One region of the Sporomusa termitida genome, then DNA from elsewhere that is predicted to be linked to it. Evidence: riboswitches for the same ligand, from Rfam matches in the RefSeq annotation. Region 1 holds a riboswitch; each other region holds the start of a gene.
The links. A riboswitch is a leader RNA that binds a small molecule or an ion and turns the genes downstream of it on or off. The one in region 1 is predicted to bind cobalamin.

Region 1 (4,821 bases):
CAAGCAGCATCCCCATCATCTCCGTGATTTATGTGGATGTCGGCATTAAGCTGGAGGTAACGCCCACTGTCAACAAAGACGGCTTTATTACCACCCGCATTCAGCCCGAAGTGAGCAATAAGACCGATACCACGAAAAATGGCAACCCCAATATCCGTACCCGCCAGGCGGATGCGACCCTAAGGGTTAAAAGTGGTGTAACCATTGTGCTGGGCGGCCTGATTCAGCGCCAGGAGACCAGCGATACCTTTAAAGTACCGATATTAGGGCAGCTGCCGCTAGTGGGAGGGCTGTTTCACTCCAGCTCCAAGCAGGTGACGGAGACGGAACTGGTCATTATGCTGACGCCAAAGATAATTGATTAATATAAGCAGGAGGAGCAACATCATGAGGTACCTAGTGCGGGCGAGCCGACTGTTCCTGTTGATAGTATTTTTCTATATAACGTTTGTTCAGACCGGTTTTGCCGCCGCTGGGCCGCAGCCTGTTATCGGCGTTGTCTTAATGCCGCCGGCCGTTCATTTGTATGGTCATGTCGCCCTGATAAACTGTTATGCCCCTGCCAATAGCTTCTATGCCGTGATTGATCTCCGTGATACCCCCGGGAAAAGCATTGTGATCCGGTCGGCCGAGCAAAGGCTGCAAAGCCTGCTGGAAACTGCTTTGGCAACAGGCAATCTTGTCTCGTTTGTGGGGCAGGGCGTTTTTGTCCAGTCGCCTCCCCGCGGCGGCACCTGGAATATGGAGGTCTATCAAATTGATGAAGTCACGGTATATAACAAAAAGTAAAGTCTTCCTACTGCTTTTATATAGTTTCCTGTTTTTCCCCTTGCCGGTTGCGGCGGTGCCGGCAGCGGACATTGCCAGCCGGTGGTCGCCGGTTATTTGCCAGACCGACAACAGTAATGGCCTCACCGCTCAGCAAGATATATTTACGCTGGTCAATTACGACCGCGACTGGCGGCTCAATAATAACTGGTATAACCTGCTGTTTTATCCCCTGGAGCGGGTTATGTATTATTCGGTGGTGGAAAGCGACACCCACTATTTTATCGGCTACTATCAGTATTACCCGCGTTACACAGGCCGGGCCGAGCATGAGCATGATCTGACCGGGGTGCTGCTGGCGGTGGCCAAAACGCCTGATCAGACCGGGCGGCTTGATATGCTGCTGACCCACAGTAATAAAAAATGGCGGCAGTGGCCGGGCGCGCAGGTGCGCCTGGAAGGCCGGCACCCGGTACTGAATATCCGGCCCGGCTGCCATGAGATTACCGTTGCCGGCCGGAGCCGACAGGGGTTGCCGGCGGCCGGCATCTATGAGATCCCGGCCGGTGACAAGCCGGCCGGGCCGATAAGCAAAGTCCTGCCGGGCGGGGCCCATGGCGGTTACCGGCTGGTACCGCTGACCCAGTTATGGGAACGGCGTCAGGATATTGGCCAGGGCCGGGTCTTTGCCCGCTGGGGTGCGTTTGACAGCTATAATGAGGTTAAGGTTACCGTACCCTGGGTGTGGGAGTACCGCCGGCTCAACTGGCTGGCAAAACCCGGCGAGCTGCTCCAGTATTTCCAGGGCCGGCCGGTAAGAGCCTGTAATTATCTGAGCAATCCGTACTAACCCGTTTAGAAGCGGTAAGCTGCCAAGGCTGGCAGCCTGAGTCAGACAATTTTATAATTGCCAGGTATAGGTGCCCTACGGGGCTTAATAGGGAAGTCCGGTGCAAAACCGGCACGGTCCCGCCACTGTAATGGGGAGCAAATCCAGGATATGCCACTGCGATGCGGACAACTGTCGTGGGAAGGTTTGGAGGCGCCATGAACCAGAAGTCAGGAGAACTGCCTATACAACGATCACCGGTGACCTGCGAGCGATGGGTAGGGGATTATGTGCGGTAGTCTGTTCTTGGTTTATAGCAGTAAGTCTGCTGATAAAACGAGGGTAAATGGATTTCCCATGTAGTCAACGCTCCTGGATGACTATATGAGAAATCCATTTTTTATTTGGCCGTATTTCACTGCGTACAGGTGCCCTGCAGAGGGTTTAATAGAGAAGTCCGGTTGAAGCCGGCGCGGTCCCGCCACTGTAACAAGGAGTCAGTCCGCAGACGCCACTGGAGGAAATTTCCGGGAAGGCCGGGCTGATGATGAACTGGAGTCAGGAGAACTGCCTGTAAGGACGGTCTTCGCCAACCCTGCGAGCGACAGGGGAAGATCAGGCAATCGGTACGAGGGGAGGGTAAGAAGTAAGCAACAGCTAAATCGGGCTACCATTCTCAGCAATTTTTTCAGAAAAGAGTAAGACATATGAGGAGAGATTTGCAGTGAAACAACGTAAATTGTCCAAACAAGCCCTGGCGATGGGGATCGCCTGTACCCTGGCCTTCAGCCTGACCCCGGACTACAGCGGCCTTGCCCAGGCGGCCGCAGCCGGCGGCAAGACGTCACCGGCAACCGGGGAAACTGTGGACGCCGATGCCGGCTCCGCCCAGGACTATGCCCTGGAGGCGGTTACGGTTGAGGCCAAACGCCCCGACTGGGAGGCCAAGCTGTCACCGGGGACGGTGACTATTATCCGGCCTGATGATTACAAAGGCGAGCAAAAGACATTGCCGGAACTCTTGAAAGATGTGCCTGGCGTCCATGTCCGCTATGTATCCGGCAAGGGCCAGTACACCACCGTGACCGTTCGCGGCAGCACGGCAGCCCAGGTAGGGGTTTTTGTGGACGGGGTGCTCTCTAATTTGGGTGGTGATGCCGCCATGGACATCTCGACTATTCCCATCCATAATGTTGAACGGATTGAGGTTTATCGCGGCTATATCCCGGCCCGGTTCGGCGGCACCTATATGGGCGGCGTTATTAACATCGTTACCAAGAAGCCGGACAAGGCTAATATCTCGGCCCAGGTCGGCAAAAGCTCTTGGGGCGGTAATACCGTAGGCCTGGAGATCACCCAGCCGCTGGGAAAGGGTAGCCTGATGATCGGTATCAACCGCGACCAGAGTGACGGCGATTTCCGCTATAAGAATCCTGGCGTCAAAGCAGGGTATGACCAGATAGTCCAGCAGTATGAGCAGTTGACGGTTACAATGCTTCAGAATTATAATGCGAGCCTTGATACGTTGCAAGATAGTCAGTATGGTTTAGGTTTAAATATAGGTTGGGAGCCTTTTACGTCATTAGAAGAGGTTCAACAAGCAACTACAGCAGGTAGTCCATTTTATAATGCACTTATGAATGCGGGCATAGCTGCAGGCTATGATACAGAGACACTTAATTATCTGCTTTCTGCTAATGATTGGTTTGGTTATGATCCTGATTTTAAACAAAAGTGGTGGGATGAACAAAAGGCCGCACACCCGGAACTTGCGGATGACATACGTTACCGCCGCAATAACGACTATAAAAACACCGACGCCATTATCAAATGGCAGGACGACCACTGGCTGGTCAAGGGCAGCTGGAAAAAAATTGACCGGGGCATGCCGCGAAAGATGTTTCTTACCGGGGATATTTCAAATCCTACGTACTCCCTTATCGACCTGCCTGACCAGATCGAACACAAGAGACAGGAACTAACCACCAAGGATGTGCTGGTGGGCCGGCGGGATACGGACGGCAACCTGGAATGGGGCTGGCAGGTCAATTACCTGGACCAGGATAAGCGTTACCGCAACCCGGACTATCTGAAATTTAATTCCATGCCGGCAGTATTTAGCGAATGGAGCGCCTATGATTCCCAACGGCTTGGCGGGGCCATTGACGGTACTTATAAAACCAGCGACAAGCACCTGCTCGAATTTCTGGCCAACTGGTCCAAGGAGAAAATGGATGTTGATGGCAGCCGGATGGACAAATATGACTTTGAACCTAGTCTTACCAATCGCGAGAGGTTTCGGACATATTATGAACAGACGCTGTTCAATCTCCAATTGCAGGATACCATTACCCTCAACCAGGCGGCCGATCTCTGGCTGACTCCCAGTATTCGCTACAATTATTCCAACGTTATGGGCAGGGCGCTGGGAAAATCTGACTTAAATAAATGGGTCGATCAGGAAGATTCCCAGGTTAATGATAAGGTCACCTGGCAGGTGGCGCTGAAAAAGCAGGTGGACGATCATCTAACCCTGCGTTCCACATATGGCACCTACTACCGGCTGCTCAACCTGTATGAGATTGCTGGCGACGGCGGCGGCATTCTGCCCCGGCCTAATGCTTATAACGACCCCAAGTACGCTGGTCAAAGCATATTCCCGGTACCCGAGGAAGGAACCCAGTGGGATTTGTCGGCCAGCTGGGACGGAAAACTGCTGGGCGCCGACTCCTCCAAGGTGCAACTGACCTATTTCGGTCGCGATTCGAAAAATATACTCCAGCTCTACCGCTTTGGCTATAATTATTGGTCTTATACCAATGCGCACAAGGGGCGGGTCAACGGTGCGGAATTGCAGGGCAATTTCAGTTGGAGCAAATGGGATATGAATCTGGCAGGTACCTATATGCGTACCAAGCAGTGGACCAAGAACGATTCGCCTACCGGCACCGGCGATGTATATTACCGGATGCCGCATCTCTACGCCCCGGACTGGGAAGGCTCGGTGCGCCTGACCTACCGCCCGGACAACCGGCTGGCGATTTTCAGTGAAGTAAAATATATTGATGAGATGTATTGCTGGCAGCAAGATCCGGAGAAGGTCCAAAGCTCCCTAACCACCGTCGGCCTGGGGGCCAAATATAAAATGGATAAAGATTGCCAAATCATTGCCGGTGTCAACGACCTCTTTGATAAAGGGCCGGAGATGACGTTTACCAGTACTG
Region 2 (4,821 bases), 1.1 Mb from region 1:
TCTTAAGATCAATAGCATATATTTACTCGCATGCCATCGGTTTAAATGCCGCTATGCTTTCGTTACACTAAACAAATTGCTCTAAACCTGCATAAACTGCTATAGGACTCTATAAATAAAGAAAGGAATATCGTATGAGTAATATATTGCTACAAGTAGAACGTTTAACCGCAGGTATAGTTGCGACAAATGCAACGGTTTTATTTGACTCAACGACGGTGGCAACAGGGAATATCAGCTACGATAACGCCACCGGTGTTATTACCTTGCAGGAGGCGGGCCGCTATGAATTTGACTGGTGGGTGGCAACACAGTCCTCCCTCGCCACGGATGGAGTTGGCTTTGCGCTGGTTTCCTCGCAGGGGGATGTTATCATTGGTAATTCACCAATCAAAACAGGCGAGGTTGTCGGCATCGGCATAATTGAGGTTACCGTTGCGCCTGTGACTGTAGAACTAAGGAACAACAGCAACGCAGGCGTTGCTTATTCCGCCCTTGTTCCGGTCAAGTCTGTATTGGCTGTGATCGGGGAATCTAGTACAGACATAATCGGATCGACCGGTTCTACGGGAGCAACCGGCGCCACCGGCGCCACGGGTCCGACTGGTGATACCGGGGCAACCGGTGCCACGGGAGCAACCGGCGCCACGGGTCCGACTGGTGATACCGGAGCAACCGGGGCCACGGGGCCAACCGGTGCTACCGGAGCAACTGGTACCACGGGAGCAACCGGCACTACGGGTCCGACTGGTGATATCGGAGCAACCGGGGCCACGGGGCCAACCGGTGCCACTGGAGCAACCGGCGCCACGGGCGATATCGGGCCCACCGGACCTTCAGGCCCGCAGGATATGGATTTAAGTATTATGACTACTAGTTTGGGAAATATTGATGTAGTCATTGCCCCTAATGAAGGCGGCGGCAATAATCAAGCGCTGGGGGGCATCGCTTTTGGCGGCGATTTGGACACGAGAGAGCTTTCGCGTGTAGCGGCCTACATCATCCAGGTCGGTGCCGGTACTGGGCAGTTTCAAATGGCTGTTTTACAGGCAACGTCAACATCCACCGCCTTGGTGGTCGGCGTAACCGATATCGTAACAACGATTTCCGGCGGCCTGTTTGTATTGCCGCTTACCGACACGGTAAACGTGGCGGGAGGAACTATTTATTATTTGGCGGTCTACAATCAGGTCAATGCTTCGCAAATCGGCGGTGTGATCGCGGGAACGAATACTGTGCAGGATGCGCCGCCGATCAATTTTAGAGCGCAGAATCTTGCCGGCTTTACCATTGGGCAAACTATTAATATCAGTGATGTAAACCTATGGCGAACGCCCTGGCTGGCAGCCATGAAATAAACGAAGCACGGCTATGCTTGGGAGGACAATCGCCGCAATCCATACGAGGCCAAGGCAGCCTGCTGCTGTTTTGTGTTTTCAAGAACTATGGGAAAGGTAAACAGCGAAATAGACGGCCCTCTTCACCTGCCAGTGATGCTGAGGGCCTTTTTTCTGTTTCCTCTATACAATACAGATCGAAAAGACCGGAAATCGACGCAAAATATCTCTATAAGCAGGAAACTTACGACCCCGGGCGAATTATTAAGACATAAAACTTTTGACCGCCTGTAAAAGGGTGGGTTAGGTTTTAAGGGTTGACTTTTACCCATAAACAAGATTTATCATAAAAGGATGTGTGCTTATGATTCGTAGTGCCGGGCCTGGTGATTTAGCTGCTATCCAGGAAATTTATAATGAGGCGATCATTAATACGACGGCAGTTTATGATTATAAACCTTATACCATGGCAGCGAGAACATTATGGTATGAGGATAAGGTGAATGCCGGTTTGCCTGTGCTTGTGTACGAAGAAGGCAATCTTGTTGTCGGCTTTGCAACCTTTGGGCCGTTTAGGGCTAAACCGGCCTATAAGTATACAATAGAACATTCGGTCTATGTCCATAATAAGCACCGGGGAAAACATATCGGCACTATTCTCATGCAGGAATTGATAAAGCTTGCCAACGCTCAGGGGTATGCGACGATGGTGGCCGGCATCGACGCCAGCAACTTGGGCAGCAGAACCATGCATGAAAAAATGGGCTTCTGTTTTTCCGGCACGATCCACAAAGCCGGTTATAAATTTGGCAGATGGCTGGATTTAAGTTTTTATCAATATAAGCTGGCAGGTCCGGACAAACCGACAGAGGAATAAAACTTAGCGGGGAGTAAGAGCTTAACCGGAGTAAAGTGGAAAATGTCGAAATAAGCAGAAGAAAAACTCTCGACAAGCCTTAGTGTCTGTGCTATGCTTTAGAAAATAATAAATTAAAAGAAAAATTAAATAAATTGATTTTCGGTGCAGGTGCCCGCAAGGGCATAATAGAAAAGCCGGTTCAAGACCGGCGCGGTCCCGCCACTGTAATGGGGAGTGAGTCCAAGATATGCCACTGGAACATAATTGTTCCGGGAAGGTTTGGAGGAGCGATGATCCAGAGCCAGGAGAACTGCCTGTACAACAATCACCGTTGACCTGCGAGCGATAGGGAGGGGATTACGTGTATGTTTTGTGCCGGCAGTTTTCCGGGATAAAAGCAGAAGCCTCCTATTGTTGTCATCACAGGAGGCTTCTTTTTATTTTGCCGGTTGTGAGCGTACAATAGAGACTTTTAAAGGTATAGCGGACTTTTTTTAATACCTGTATAAGTTGCCTTACGACACGATTGTGTCTTAAGGCAACGCCGACAGGTGCTTTGCCATAGCGGGTACAGGCGCCTGTGAGCTTTATCCTTACACGGGAATAGGCAGCAAAGGAAAAGAAGGCAAGAAAACAATCAGGCAGGAGCGACTTGTCACTGTCCGGCAGTATAGGAGTGGATTTATGAAACAAGAACAAATTAAACAGTTAACTCAGAAACTTTTGGCTTGCGGCTATCATTCCTCCCAGATCAGGCACATCATCAGCGAGGCTGTGGAGAGTGGTACAGCGGACACTGGCAGTTCACAGGAGCAATTGATTATCGAGGCCCTTGAAAGCTATGTGGAATTTGGCAGCAAGTGCAAAAGGACGGGAAACCGTAAATAATCGGACCCCATAACGCGCATCGCCGGTAAAGCAATTCGCTTTAGATAGGGCGCGAGAGCGTGTGAGTCAAAGTCCGGGTTGGCGACAGACTCTGAGGCTGACGTGTACGAGCACGTCAGTTTTTTCTTTGGGCTTTACTACGTTTCCGGCCTGGATAAGACCGGGAACAAAAAAACGCCTGCCGGGCGGGTGCGCTTCGATGCTAAGATGAAGGTACGTCTTCATGTACAGGAATTTGTTAATTTATTGTAGAATTACATCTTCAGGGGAGGTAGGTAGATGAAATGTCTGATCTGTAATAAAGCTATGCCGTTTGACTGTACCTGCGCCGATATGGGGAAAAGAATCCAACTTGTCAGGGATGCCAAACAAATGGCTGTTTCTGAGGAATTTTTTAAAGAGTTCGCCCAAAGCAAGCTTATGGTAAATATTGAATAAATGGTCGCAGACCGTCCGGACAGGACAGTCTGCGACCATTTATCAACAATCAGTGCCGAAGAAAAAATCAGAGGCAGTCATTGACTTCAATCAGGTATTTTGGTACAATTTGCGGGGAATTTCTTGCAATGAATCGGGTGCTGGTGAGCAGTAGGAGGATTTAACCATGAGCAGAGAAAAAATGCTGAATAGAGAAATACTTGTTCCTGCTATTAAAAAGTTTTGTTCGGTGCATTACAAAGACGTTACGGTTTCGGATTTGCTTCACAAAGGGGGGCACCGGCACCGCGTGGAAATAGAAGCTGATGGTATGGCCTTTTATGTTGATTTTCATTTCAAAGCCAATGGCAGTACTTCGATTGATATATCCAGTGGACACCATATAGATAAAAAAAAGCAAATTAAAGAAGCTATTTTAGGTGAGCCTGCATATTTAAAGTTATTATGAAAAAGATTCTATGTAGGGTTTTCCTGCCAAAAAATCGTTTTTTATAATACCATTCAAGCTATAGGTAATCTGGCTTAGCCAGGAAGCAATATTCACTTCCACCAGCAGGATATGCTTCGGAACTAAAACGGGGATAGACGAAAGATTGGCAATACCGGTAACCCCCGCTTCTACCAGCTTGTTGGCAACCTGCTGGCTTTTGCTTTGCTCCACCGCCATAATACCCATAATAATATTTCGCTGCTGAACAATAGCGTTAATATTAGCAAATGATTCGGTTGCCAATTCCGAACCGCCGCCGACAGGTACTCCCGGATTGTCTTTTTCCAGATCACAAACTGCGGCAATATGAATTCCCGGCGGGAAGATACTGCTGGCTGTGAGCAGGGTTAAGGCCGGCATGCACGACCCGATGATTACTGCATTCCACGCAGCTCTGTAACCCAGGATCTGTTCAATCCGCCATATCATGTAGTGAACCCGGTAACCGACTCCTTTTGTGCCGAACTCTCCAAAGTTACCAAGATCTTTGCGGACAAGCGAAGAGGGAACACTCATGCGTCGTCCCAGGTCTTCGGAGGTACAGATGATTTTATCTTCACTACGCAGTTGCAGCAAAATTGCATAATATTTTGCTATCCTATTAATGGTGCTTTTCGGTATTTCATTTTTGGCAAATCGCATTTTACACAGCCTCCTTGATCTAATTACAACAGCTAAGAATAAGCCCGCTTATCAGAAAAATATACTTCACAATATTTGGACGATTTTAAGTGGTATGTTGGCTATAAAGCCAGCCAAGCAACCAATGCATAATAAAACGTTACTAAACAAAAAAAACGTCTGAACAA
Region 3 (4,821 bases), 1.9 Mb from region 1:
CGTCTAACAGATCTACGCATCTTACTAATAATATTGCATTAACTTATAATTTTAACCAAGTCAAGGAAGTGCCCGGATTTATCCGAGCGTACTCTAATTATCAAAATATGGATTTTTCAGGAACTTATAAAAGTCGTACCCAAGGGCTTGAATATCAGACTGGCTGGCAGTTAGATGAAAATAATACATTAGTTGCAGGTCTGGATTGGATAAAAGGAACTGTACTTGAGAATACAGGCGGTGGTTATGCAGATAAAGCCATTACCAATCAGGCTTTATATCTGCAGGATATTTATCATGTTACTGATAAACTGATTATTACTCCCGGGCTCAGATATGACCACCATAGTAAATTCGGCGGTCAGACAACGCCTAAACTGAATGCCAGCTATAGTGTGGATAATACCACTGATGTCTATGTTGCTTATAACCGGGTATTTAATGCCCCTAACTTAGATGACTTATATTATTATTCTCCTCCGGGAGATTCTTGGGGAGGAATGGTTGGCAATCCAGACTTAAAGCCGGAAAGCGGGCATGTGATTAGTGCCGGTGTGAATAAAAAAATCAGTGATGCCACCCTTTTGAAGCTGTATTATTTTGCAAGTAAGTTATCTGATGCTATTGCCTGGAAAGCAGATGATCCAAATGATTATTTAACAGATTACCGGCCACAGAACATCGATAAGCAAAAAAAACGTGGTTTTGAGATTGATCTTCATCATAAGATTTCAGAGAAATATTATACCGAAGTAGGTTACTCTCATGTTCATATTGAAAATAATTCAGATGGTGCAGGTTATGTTGTTGATTCTACTAACAGTCAGCCCAATGGTTACCGTGTAAAATTGGGCTATAGCAGTGATCAATGGAATTTCAATATTAATGGGCAAGGCGTTTCCGGGCGTGATACCAGCCGGTTTATAGAACGGGGTCACTGGGTTTGGAATATGGCGGTTAATTATAAAATGAATGATAGTGCCGATATATATATGAATGCTTTTAATATCACTAATGAAGCTTATGAGTTACTTTCCGGCGGGACGAACAATAGTCGGGGCAATTACCCAATGGCAGCCCGCAATGTTCAACTGGGTGTAAAGTATTCATTCTAAGATGTTTGACAACTCCTGTCACAAATGGTATTATTAACATGTATATAATATTCAGACATTATAATTGAATATGAATGAGTTAGGTGCCCTTAATGGGCTTAATAGGGAAGCCGGTTAAAAACCGGCGCGGTCCCGCCACTGTAATGGGGAGCAAAACCAAGATATGCCACTGAGACATAACCGTCTTGGGAAGGTTTGGTGGAGTGATGAGCCAGAGCCAGGAGAACTGCCTAGCTGACAGTCACCGTTTTACCCACGAGCGATGGGGAGGGGATTACAGTCGCACCGGCTTGCTGTGGCATTAAATGTCAGGTTAGTTTTGTGTTTTGCTGCTAAATTCACTCCTGGTCAACGACCAGGAGTTTTTATTAAGTGCGCTGTAAAGGTTCTCCCGGCTGCCGTGGCAGCCGGGTATTTTATTTCAATTCATTTTTCGGGAAAGGGAGAGGGCGAAATGATAAAAACAAGAGATGATGTATCTAAACTGACGATAACCAGGATGGCAATCTATTATAATGCCCTGAAAAGAATGTTGGAGGATGGAGAAACAATGTGCCTGTCCAGCCAAATAGGCCAGCATACCGGCATAAGTTCTTCAATAATACGCAAAGACCTATCTTCTTTCGGCGAGTTCGGCACTAAGGGGGTCGGTTACAGGATTGATTTTCTGCTCCGGTGGATTGGTGAGATCCTGGGCTACAATACTGTTTGGAATACAATTGTAGTCGGCATGGAGATGCCCTTATTATCAATAAGCTGTTATCAGAATTTCTTGCCGCCCGGCTTCCGGATCGCTGCGGTTTTAGATATGGATGAGCGGAATTACGGCGCCATGATCCCTGAATTGGGCTTATCCCTTGAATCCATCCGGAATCTGGAGGCTGTGGTATTTAAGAAGCAGGTGAGTATCGGGTTGGTGGCGGTGCAGCCTGAACAGGCCCAGTTTGTTACTGACAGGCTTGTTGCTGCCGGTGTTGCCGGTATAGCCAACTTCACCCAGACTCAGGTAACAGTACCTGAAAGCATTGCCCTGACCCAGATTAATGCCGGACCGATGATCAGTCAGCTTTCGTATGATCTGGCCCGTTCTGTACCTGTTCTGCAGTCCATCGTTTAGGTGGCGGATTGGCTAGAAATCCCGGTTGCTAAGGCGGCTAGGATTTTCCTGTGTCTGCCTGGAAAGCGAGGGACCTGAGGGCCTTTGTTGGGGCCGGATAAAATTCGCTATTTTCTGTATAAATCAGGATGTGTTTGACAATAGCTGATAGCGGATGCTATTATTGGTAATAAATATAGCTGTTTTTCTGAATATAATTAAATATTAGGAGCCAGGTGCCTTAAAGGGCTTAATAGGGAAGTACGGTTAAATGCCGGCGCGGTCCCGCCACTGTAATGGGGAGTTAGCCTAAGATATGCCACTGAGACGCAAGCGTCTTGGGAAGGTTTGGGTGTAACGATGAACCAGAGTCAGGAGAACTGCCTGTCTGTCAATCACCGTTTTTACTCACGAGCGATGAGGAGGGGATTTAGAAGAGCTGTATTTGGCTAATTGTTGACGATTATCTGAATTGATTTCTTCTGAACAGAACCCTCCCGGCCTGCGCCAGAGAGGGCTTTTATTTTTGTAATACATATGTGGGAGATTATGAGGAGGCAACAAATATGGAGCAAGAGCAAAACAATTCATCAAAAAAGGCTATTGTCGTTGTTAGTTTTGGCACTTCTTATCAGGACACCCTAAAACTGAACATTGAAACTATCGAAAATAAAATCCGGGACAATTTTCCGGAATATGTGGTGCGGCGGGCTTTTACCTCCCGTACGGTTATCAAGCGTTTAGCCGCTGACGGTGTCCGGGTTGATAATGAAATCCAGGCCCTGAAACGTCTGCAGGATGAAGGCTATCAGGAAGTGTATCTCCAGCCCTTGCATGTAGTGGCTGGGGCCGAATATGAAAAAATCAAGGTCCTTGTTGCCCATTACGCTCATGCCCAAGAAAAAGCTTTCGAAAAAATCCGTTTGGGCCGGCCTTTGTTGTATTGTATGGGGCAGGAGGATCATCCCGATGACTACGAAATTGCCATTAATGCGTTAAGAACGCAGCTGCCGGCCGATGATGGAGCCAGCGCTGTTGTGCTTATGGGCCATGGCGGCATGCATCCGGCTAATGCTGCTTACTCGGTGTTACAGCTAAAATTAAAGGATGCAGGCTTAAAGAATGTTTTTGTGTATACTGTCGAAGGCTTTCCGCCTCTAAACCGTATAATTGACAACCTGAAACAGCAGCAGGTAAAGAAAGTTACCCTGATGCCATTTTTGCTGGTGGCTGGTGATCATGCAACCAACGACATGGCCGGGGATGAGGAAGATTCGGCGAAGTCGCAGTTGTTAGCGGCCGGCTTCAGTGTTGATGTATATTTCCATGGGTTAGGGGAGAATGCAGCCATTCAGGATATCTATGTAAGCCATCTCCGCGCTACTATTGCCCATCCGCCCCATGGTCACCGCCATGCCTGCGGTAAAAGTCACGGTCACCGACACGGGCAGTCATAATACAACTAAATACAGCTGAGACAGGTGCCCTGCGGGGCTTAATAGGGAAGTCCGGTGAAAAACCGGCGCGGTCCCGCCACTGTAATGAGGAGCAATTTCAATTATGCCACTGCGACGCCGCCGAAGGAGGCTAGTGCCGGACACCCGGAATGTGTCGACGGTGCGTCAAACAAGTCGTGGGAAGGTTTGGAGGAGCGATGAGCCAGAGCCAGGAGAACTGCCTGTTTGACAATCACCGGTTGACCTACGAGCGATGGGGAGGGGGATTTTTTGCGATAACGCTTATTTAAGCGGCAATGAACTCCTGAGTTGAGCATAGGAGTTCATTTTTATTTACTGAGTCATCCTGGAATCCCCCGGTTTTTGAGTCTACCAGAATTTATAAATAAATTCTGTGGACATAAGAACGACTATACCCTAAAGGACACAAGCGGCTTCTGCCGTCGTCCTAAAGGACTTGCACAAGCCATGTCTTTTCTTATCCTGATAGAAAGTATAATTTTCTTTGGATAAGGGCAGCATCGGCTTCCGCTTTCGCCAAAGGCTCGGCGCAAGCCGTGTTTTCTTATGAATTGATTGAGAGAGGAATACAAGAAAAACAATGAAAAAAATTGCGTTTTATGGCAAAGGCGGGATTGGGAAATCGACAACCGCTGCCAATGTATCGGCGGCTCTGGCTGAACAGGGTCAGGCTGTGTGCCAGATTGGCTGTGATCCGAAAAACGATTCTACCAGACTGCTGCTTGGCAGCACGTGCAAGCAAACAGTGCTCGATATGGTCAGAAAATATGGTGATGATGTAACCACCAGTCATGTGGTCCATAACGGTTTCCAGGGTGTTAAATGTGTGGAGGCCGGCGGTCCGGAGCCGGGGGTAGGCTGCGCCGGCCGCGGGATTATTGTCGCTTTGGAGAAGCTTAAAGCCCTGCAGTCGATTGCAGAAGATCATATTATCTTATATGACGTACTGGGCGATGTGGTGTGCGGGGGTTTTGCCGTACCCATTCGTGAAGGCTATGCTACGGATATCTATATTGTCTCCTCCGGTGAGTTGATGTCGCTGTATGCTGCCAATAATATTGCCAAAGGGGTAGCAAGGTTTGCCGGCCGTGGCCAGGCCCGGCTTGGCGGTATTATTGGCAACAGCCGTAAC
Region 4 (4,821 bases), 1.8 Mb from region 1:
TTACAGTAGGCGCTTGGTTACAGACTCATTGCGTCGCTTGAATTCACTCCTGGTATAATGAGGTACCAGGAGTTTTGTTTTGGCAAACTGTTATTACTATTCCCGGCTTAAGCAGCGGGAGTTTTTTGTTTGGGAAAATACAAGCTGCCAGCTTGATTCATCAGTTGTGCTGCCTGTTTATCAATGTACCGAAGCGGGAAAAACATCCGGTATGCTTTGTAAATACAGCTAACATAATAAGGCGGTGTGTGCGAAGATGAGTTTTACCACACAGGACAACGGACTATTAAAGTGCGTTTATCAAGAGTGGGGACAACGGGAAGATTTTAATTTCTATCTGTCCATCTTATCCCATCAGTTTAATTTTGTATTTAACCACTCGCAAAGGGTGGCATATTATGCGGTTAGGCTGGCCCAAGCGACCGGCTGCCGTGATACTGAGATTGTGAATATTGGTGCAATGGCGTTGCTGCATGATATTGGTAAAATAAATGTACCGATCAAGGTTTTATATAAACAGGGTACTTATGATCCGTATGACCGGAATGAAATGGAGCGCCATCCGGTCTATGGCAGCCAGATGCTGCTGCGATCCAAAGAGCTGCGGGAGCTTATTGCCGGGGTACTGCACCATCACGAGCGTTATGATGGCAATGGCTACCCCAATAAACTCAAAGCCTTGGAAATCCCCTTGCCAGCCAGGATCATTCATATTGCCGAAGCCGTTGATGTTATGACGACAATCCAGAATTATCAGCAGGTAAGAAGCTGGCATGAAGCTATGGGTGAGCTGGAACGGGCGGCTGACAGTCAGTTCGACCGGGCTCTGGTAAAAGCCTTTTTGGCATTAGAACCGGCTATGTTTGCTGCCGGCAGGATGGGCGCCGGCCAGGCAGCGAGACAGGAAAAGCAGCAGCTGGTTTTATCTGCCGGCAGTGTTGGGCATTACCTGGAGAATATAGCAAATTTAGGGGTCATTTGTTTGGATAAAAACAATACAGTTGTATTTTGTAATGCCTGTGCAGAGCAGATACGGCAATTGCCTGAAGGTACTTTATTAGGTAAAAACTTTTTAGACAGTTATCCCCAGCACCGGCGAAAAATTCTCGAGGACAAGCTGGGGCAGCTGCGGGCTGGTAAAAAAAAGGCATGGTATCGCCTAATGGGCCGTAATGGGCGGTTTATTGAGAACCGGTATTCACGGGTAACGGATGCCAGTGGTAAGTTTATCGGCACTGTTTTGGTCACAATTGATGTGACCGAGCGGGAGAAAGTGGCCCGCAGTCTGAATGCCGCCCTGGAAAGGCAGGCCGCCTTGTATCAGGCAGCCCAGATCATCACCTCCTCGTTAAGTATTGCCGAGATCATTGACGGCATCCTGAGGATTATAAGAAAGACGATGGTGGTTAACAAGGCCGAAATTTATTTATCAAGTGAAACCAACGACGGTATCCCGGCTATGCATACGCATGAGTACAGCCGCAGTGAGCCGATTGAAGGCCAGGAGGGTTACCGTGAGGCGGCAAACCAGGTTTACAGTACTTTGCGGACAGTCATGGCTGCTGATGAACAGGGCAAGCTGGCAAAATATTATGTCCCGCTTATCTACCGGCGTGATTTACTGGGGATATTATATATTGAAAGAACCAGTCCGGGTGAGGAGTCGCAGGAACGGCTGGAGCTTCTGGAAGCACTGGCCAGCCAGACTGCGATTGCGATTAGGAATGCCCGCCTGCACGAGGAAGTCCAGTACCTGGCCGAGTATGATAAATTGACAGGCTTACTGAACCGCCATTCCTTTGACCGGTTTTTTGCAGAGCAGTGCCGGCAGGCCGCAGAGCAGCCGGCGCCGGTTACACTGCTGATGATTGACATTAATGGCCTAAAGCTTGTCAATGACCAATATGGGCATGTGGCCGGTGATATGTTAATTAAGGCTGCTGCTCAGGTTGTGAAAAATAGTATCAGCAGTGACGACCGCGCTTTTCGCTATGGTGGTGATGAGATTGTTGTGCTGCTGCCGGGGGTTTCTCTCCCGGAAGCACAGATTATTATTAAGCGGATACAACGCAATAGCAAATGGTGGCAACCGGGCATTGTTGCTAATGTGTATGCTGATTTGACTCTCAGTGTCAGCATTGGCGCCGCCGCGAGCAGCGAAGTCAGTCTGGAATGCCTGATTCAGGAGGCTGATAAACGCATGTATGAAAGTAAGCGTCTTTATTATAAGTCGCTGGATGTAAAATGATGGATCGATTTGGCATAACAGGCCTTTAGTGGCGGATGCTGCCGCATGATAAATTTAGAATAGAGTGATAATTGCAGACAATCATTTTTTAAGGATTGACAATCATTTCTTGAGGTGTTATGCTAATTTCACAGAGGACAACTTAATATGTTTGAAATAGGTGCCTAAAGGCTTAATAGGGAAGTCCGGTTTAATGCCGGCGCGGTCCCGCCACTGTAACGGGGAGCTAGCTTAAGATATACCACTGAGCATTTGTCTTGGGAAGGTTTAAGTGAGCCATGAGCCGGAGTCAGGAGAACTGCCTATTTGACAATCGCCGTTTATTACCCACGAGGCATGGGGAGGGGATTACAGTAGACGCTGGCATAAAATAGCGTATCTGGCTTAATTCACTCCTGGTTAACAGCCAGGAGTTTTTTTATAAGACTACTGTTTATTACTCCCAACTTTAACGGTTGGGAGTTTTAATTTAATGACATTCTTCTCAACGCTCCTTTTGAATTGCGCATTGGCGCGGGTCTCTAGCAGACCTTTCTTTTTACAGTTTTACTATCATATAAATATTTTATTGCAGTGAGGAGGCTGCCTATGAGGTAATCAGCAGGTGAAGAATTGCGGGGATTTTCTCCAGGCATTCGTTATGTAAAATTTAAAGGAGTTGTTTTATTTATGAAAAAAATTTTTTCCTTACTTACCACGATCTGTATGCTGGCCGTATTTGGTTGCGTCAGCCTGATCCCGTCGCTGGCTGCGGCTGCACCGGCTGCGGCTGGTAAAAAGGCTATTTTGGTTGTGAGTTTTGGTACAACCTACCACGACACACTGAAAGCAACTATTGAAGCAGTTGAAAATAAAATACAGGCTGAATTCCCTGATTATGAAGTGCGCCGGGCATTTAGCTCCCGGATTATCATTAAAAGATTAGCCGAACGTGACGGTATCAAGATTGATACTGAGAAACAAGCGCTTGACCGCCTCAAAGCCGAAGGCTTTACTGAAGTTATTGTACAACCTATGCAAATTACCGCCGGTGAAGAATATGAGCTGATTAAAAGTGCGGTGGCCCATGCGCAAGCGGCTAAAACCTTTGAAAAGCTTACAATTGGCAGACCCCTGCTTTACTATATGGGCCAGGAAGACACCACCGATGATTATCAGGCAGTAGTCGAAGCATTAGCAACCCAATACCCGAAACTTAAGAAGAATGAAGCTGTCCTGCTGCTGGGCCACGGCGGGCTCCACCCTGCCACTGCTACCTATCCTGCCCTGCAGGAAAAACTACAGGATGCAGGCTATAAAAATGTATATGTTTATACTGTAGAAGGCTATCCTACCCTGGAAGGTACGATTGACAAGCTGAAAGCCAATAAAGTCAAAAAAGTAACCCTGATGCCGTTAATGCTGGTAGCCGGCGATCATGCCGTCAATGATATGGCCGGTGACGAAAGTGATTCCCACAAAACTCAGCTTATTGCCGCCGGTATTAAAGTTGACACCTATATCCATGGCTTAGGCGAAAATGAAAAAATCCAGGATATCTATGTTCAACATATAAAAGATGCGATTGATGAACTTAATAATCCTGAAGCTAAAAACCATTAAAAACAGGCAAACTGTAAAAACACATCTCCAATGTTTTTTGGAGATGTGTTTTGCTTTGCATATAAAAAGCAGCATAAATAATACAAGCAGGTTATTGTCTTCCTGATGCAAGCAAAAAAGAAAAAAATATCTGAAAATTACGGATTGTTGGAATATATGCAAAATCCCGCGGAAACTATTGACAAGCTTCTTACTGTTCGATAAACTAAAATCGAACCTGTTTTGTAATTTAATACTGTTGAGTTGGGTGCCCAATGGGCTTAATAGGGAAGACCGGTGAGAAACCGGCGCGGTCCCGCCACTGTAACGGGGAGCAAGCTTAAGATATGCCACTGGGGATAAGATTCCCGGGAAGGTTTAAGCAAGCGATGAGCCGGAGCCAGGAGAACTGCCTAGCTGACAATCGCCGTTAGAGACCCACGAGGTATGGGGAGGGGATTACAGTTAAGCGCGTATCTTCTCGGGTATACTCAAGAAGTTAGCGATCTGCTGAATTCACTCCTGGTATTAAGTACCAGGATTTTTTTATTGCCATATTGTAGCTATACCCCCGTAGGCCCTGACCATGCGGGGGACGGTTTAAGGAGGGAAATGAAGTGTCACAATATGTTCCAGCTAATTGGCCGGTTGACAAACTTAATTGGTCAGCGCGAGGTTGTTACAGGTTATCGGACTGTGTACCTAGTGGTAATACTTCCATCCTGAAAACATATGAAACATTGACGTTAAACAGAGCGCAGAGCAAAAGTGTGCGGTTGCCCTTATCAGCGGGTAAGGGCTGAGTCTAAGTCATATGCTTACCGGCTTACGCCATCGAGTAGCTAAAAAATAAAAGCTTTAGAGGCAGATGCCAACCTTTCGCAGGCGGCATCTTTCTTCTTCCGGCACAGTAAAGGATGTACATATGCTACAGCTTGTAAATTTGTCAAACTATACGACTGATAATGATCTCATCAACAATAATGGGGAAT

Region 2: it holds a riboswitch for cobalamin, as region 1 does, so the genes downstream of both, SPTER_RS12525 (hypothetical protein) here and SPTER_RS17570 (TonB-dependent receptor) in region 1, are expected to answer to the same signal.
Region 3: it holds a riboswitch for cobalamin, as region 1 does, so the genes downstream of both, SPTER_RS01790 (sirohydrochlorin cobaltochelatase) here and SPTER_RS17570 (TonB-dependent receptor) in region 1, are expected to answer to the same signal.
Region 4: it holds a riboswitch for cobalamin, as region 1 does, so the genes downstream of both, SPTER_RS01645 (sirohydrochlorin cobaltochelatase) here and SPTER_RS17570 (TonB-dependent receptor) in region 1, are expected to answer to the same signal.

Annotation. Positions count from the first base shown of each region.
Region 1 is NZ_CP036259.1:3,732,439-3,737,259, reverse strand. It holds gene SPTER_RS17585 (type II secretion system protein GspD) at 1-365, shown strand, start outside; gene SPTER_RS17580 (hypothetical protein) at 388-789, shown strand; gene SPTER_RS17575 (hypothetical protein) at 761-1,618, shown strand; cobalamin riboswitch at 1,670-1,858, shown strand; cobalamin riboswitch at 2,007-2,186, shown strand; gene SPTER_RS17570 (TonB-dependent receptor) at 2,358-4,821, shown strand, end outside.
Region 2 is NZ_CP036259.1:2,642,902-2,647,722, reverse strand. It holds gene SPTER_RS25055 (hypothetical protein) at 135-1,358, shown strand; gene SPTER_RS12530 (GNAT family N-acetyltransferase) at 1,702-2,214, shown strand; cobalamin riboswitch at 2,346-2,528, shown strand; gene SPTER_RS12525 (hypothetical protein) at 2,881-3,084, shown strand; gene SPTER_RS24740 (hypothetical protein) at 3,364-3,522, shown strand; gene SPTER_RS12520 (hypothetical protein) at 3,689-3,970, shown strand; gene SPTER_RS12515 (redox-sensing transcriptional repressor Rex) at 3,965-4,654, opposite strand.
Region 3 is NZ_CP036259.1:400,659-405,479, forward strand. It holds gene SPTER_RS01780 (TonB-dependent receptor plug domain-containing protein) at 1-1,115, shown strand, start outside; cobalamin riboswitch at 1,180-1,363, shown strand; gene SPTER_RS01785 (redox-sensing transcriptional repressor Rex) at 1,570-2,232, shown strand; cobalamin riboswitch at 2,429-2,613, shown strand; gene SPTER_RS01790 (sirohydrochlorin cobaltochelatase) at 2,778-3,668, shown strand; cobalamin riboswitch at 3,674-3,907, shown strand; gene SPTER_RS01795 (nucleotide-binding protein) at 4,270-4,821, shown strand, end outside.
Region 4 is NZ_CP036259.1:351,473-356,293, forward strand. It holds gene SPTER_RS01640 (diguanylate cyclase domain-containing protein) at 257-2,248, shown strand; cobalamin riboswitch at 2,390-2,568, shown strand; gene SPTER_RS01645 (sirohydrochlorin cobaltochelatase) at 2,918-3,850, shown strand; cobalamin riboswitch at 4,079-4,260, shown strand; gene SPTER_RS01650 (TIM barrel protein) at 4,755-4,821, shown strand, end outside.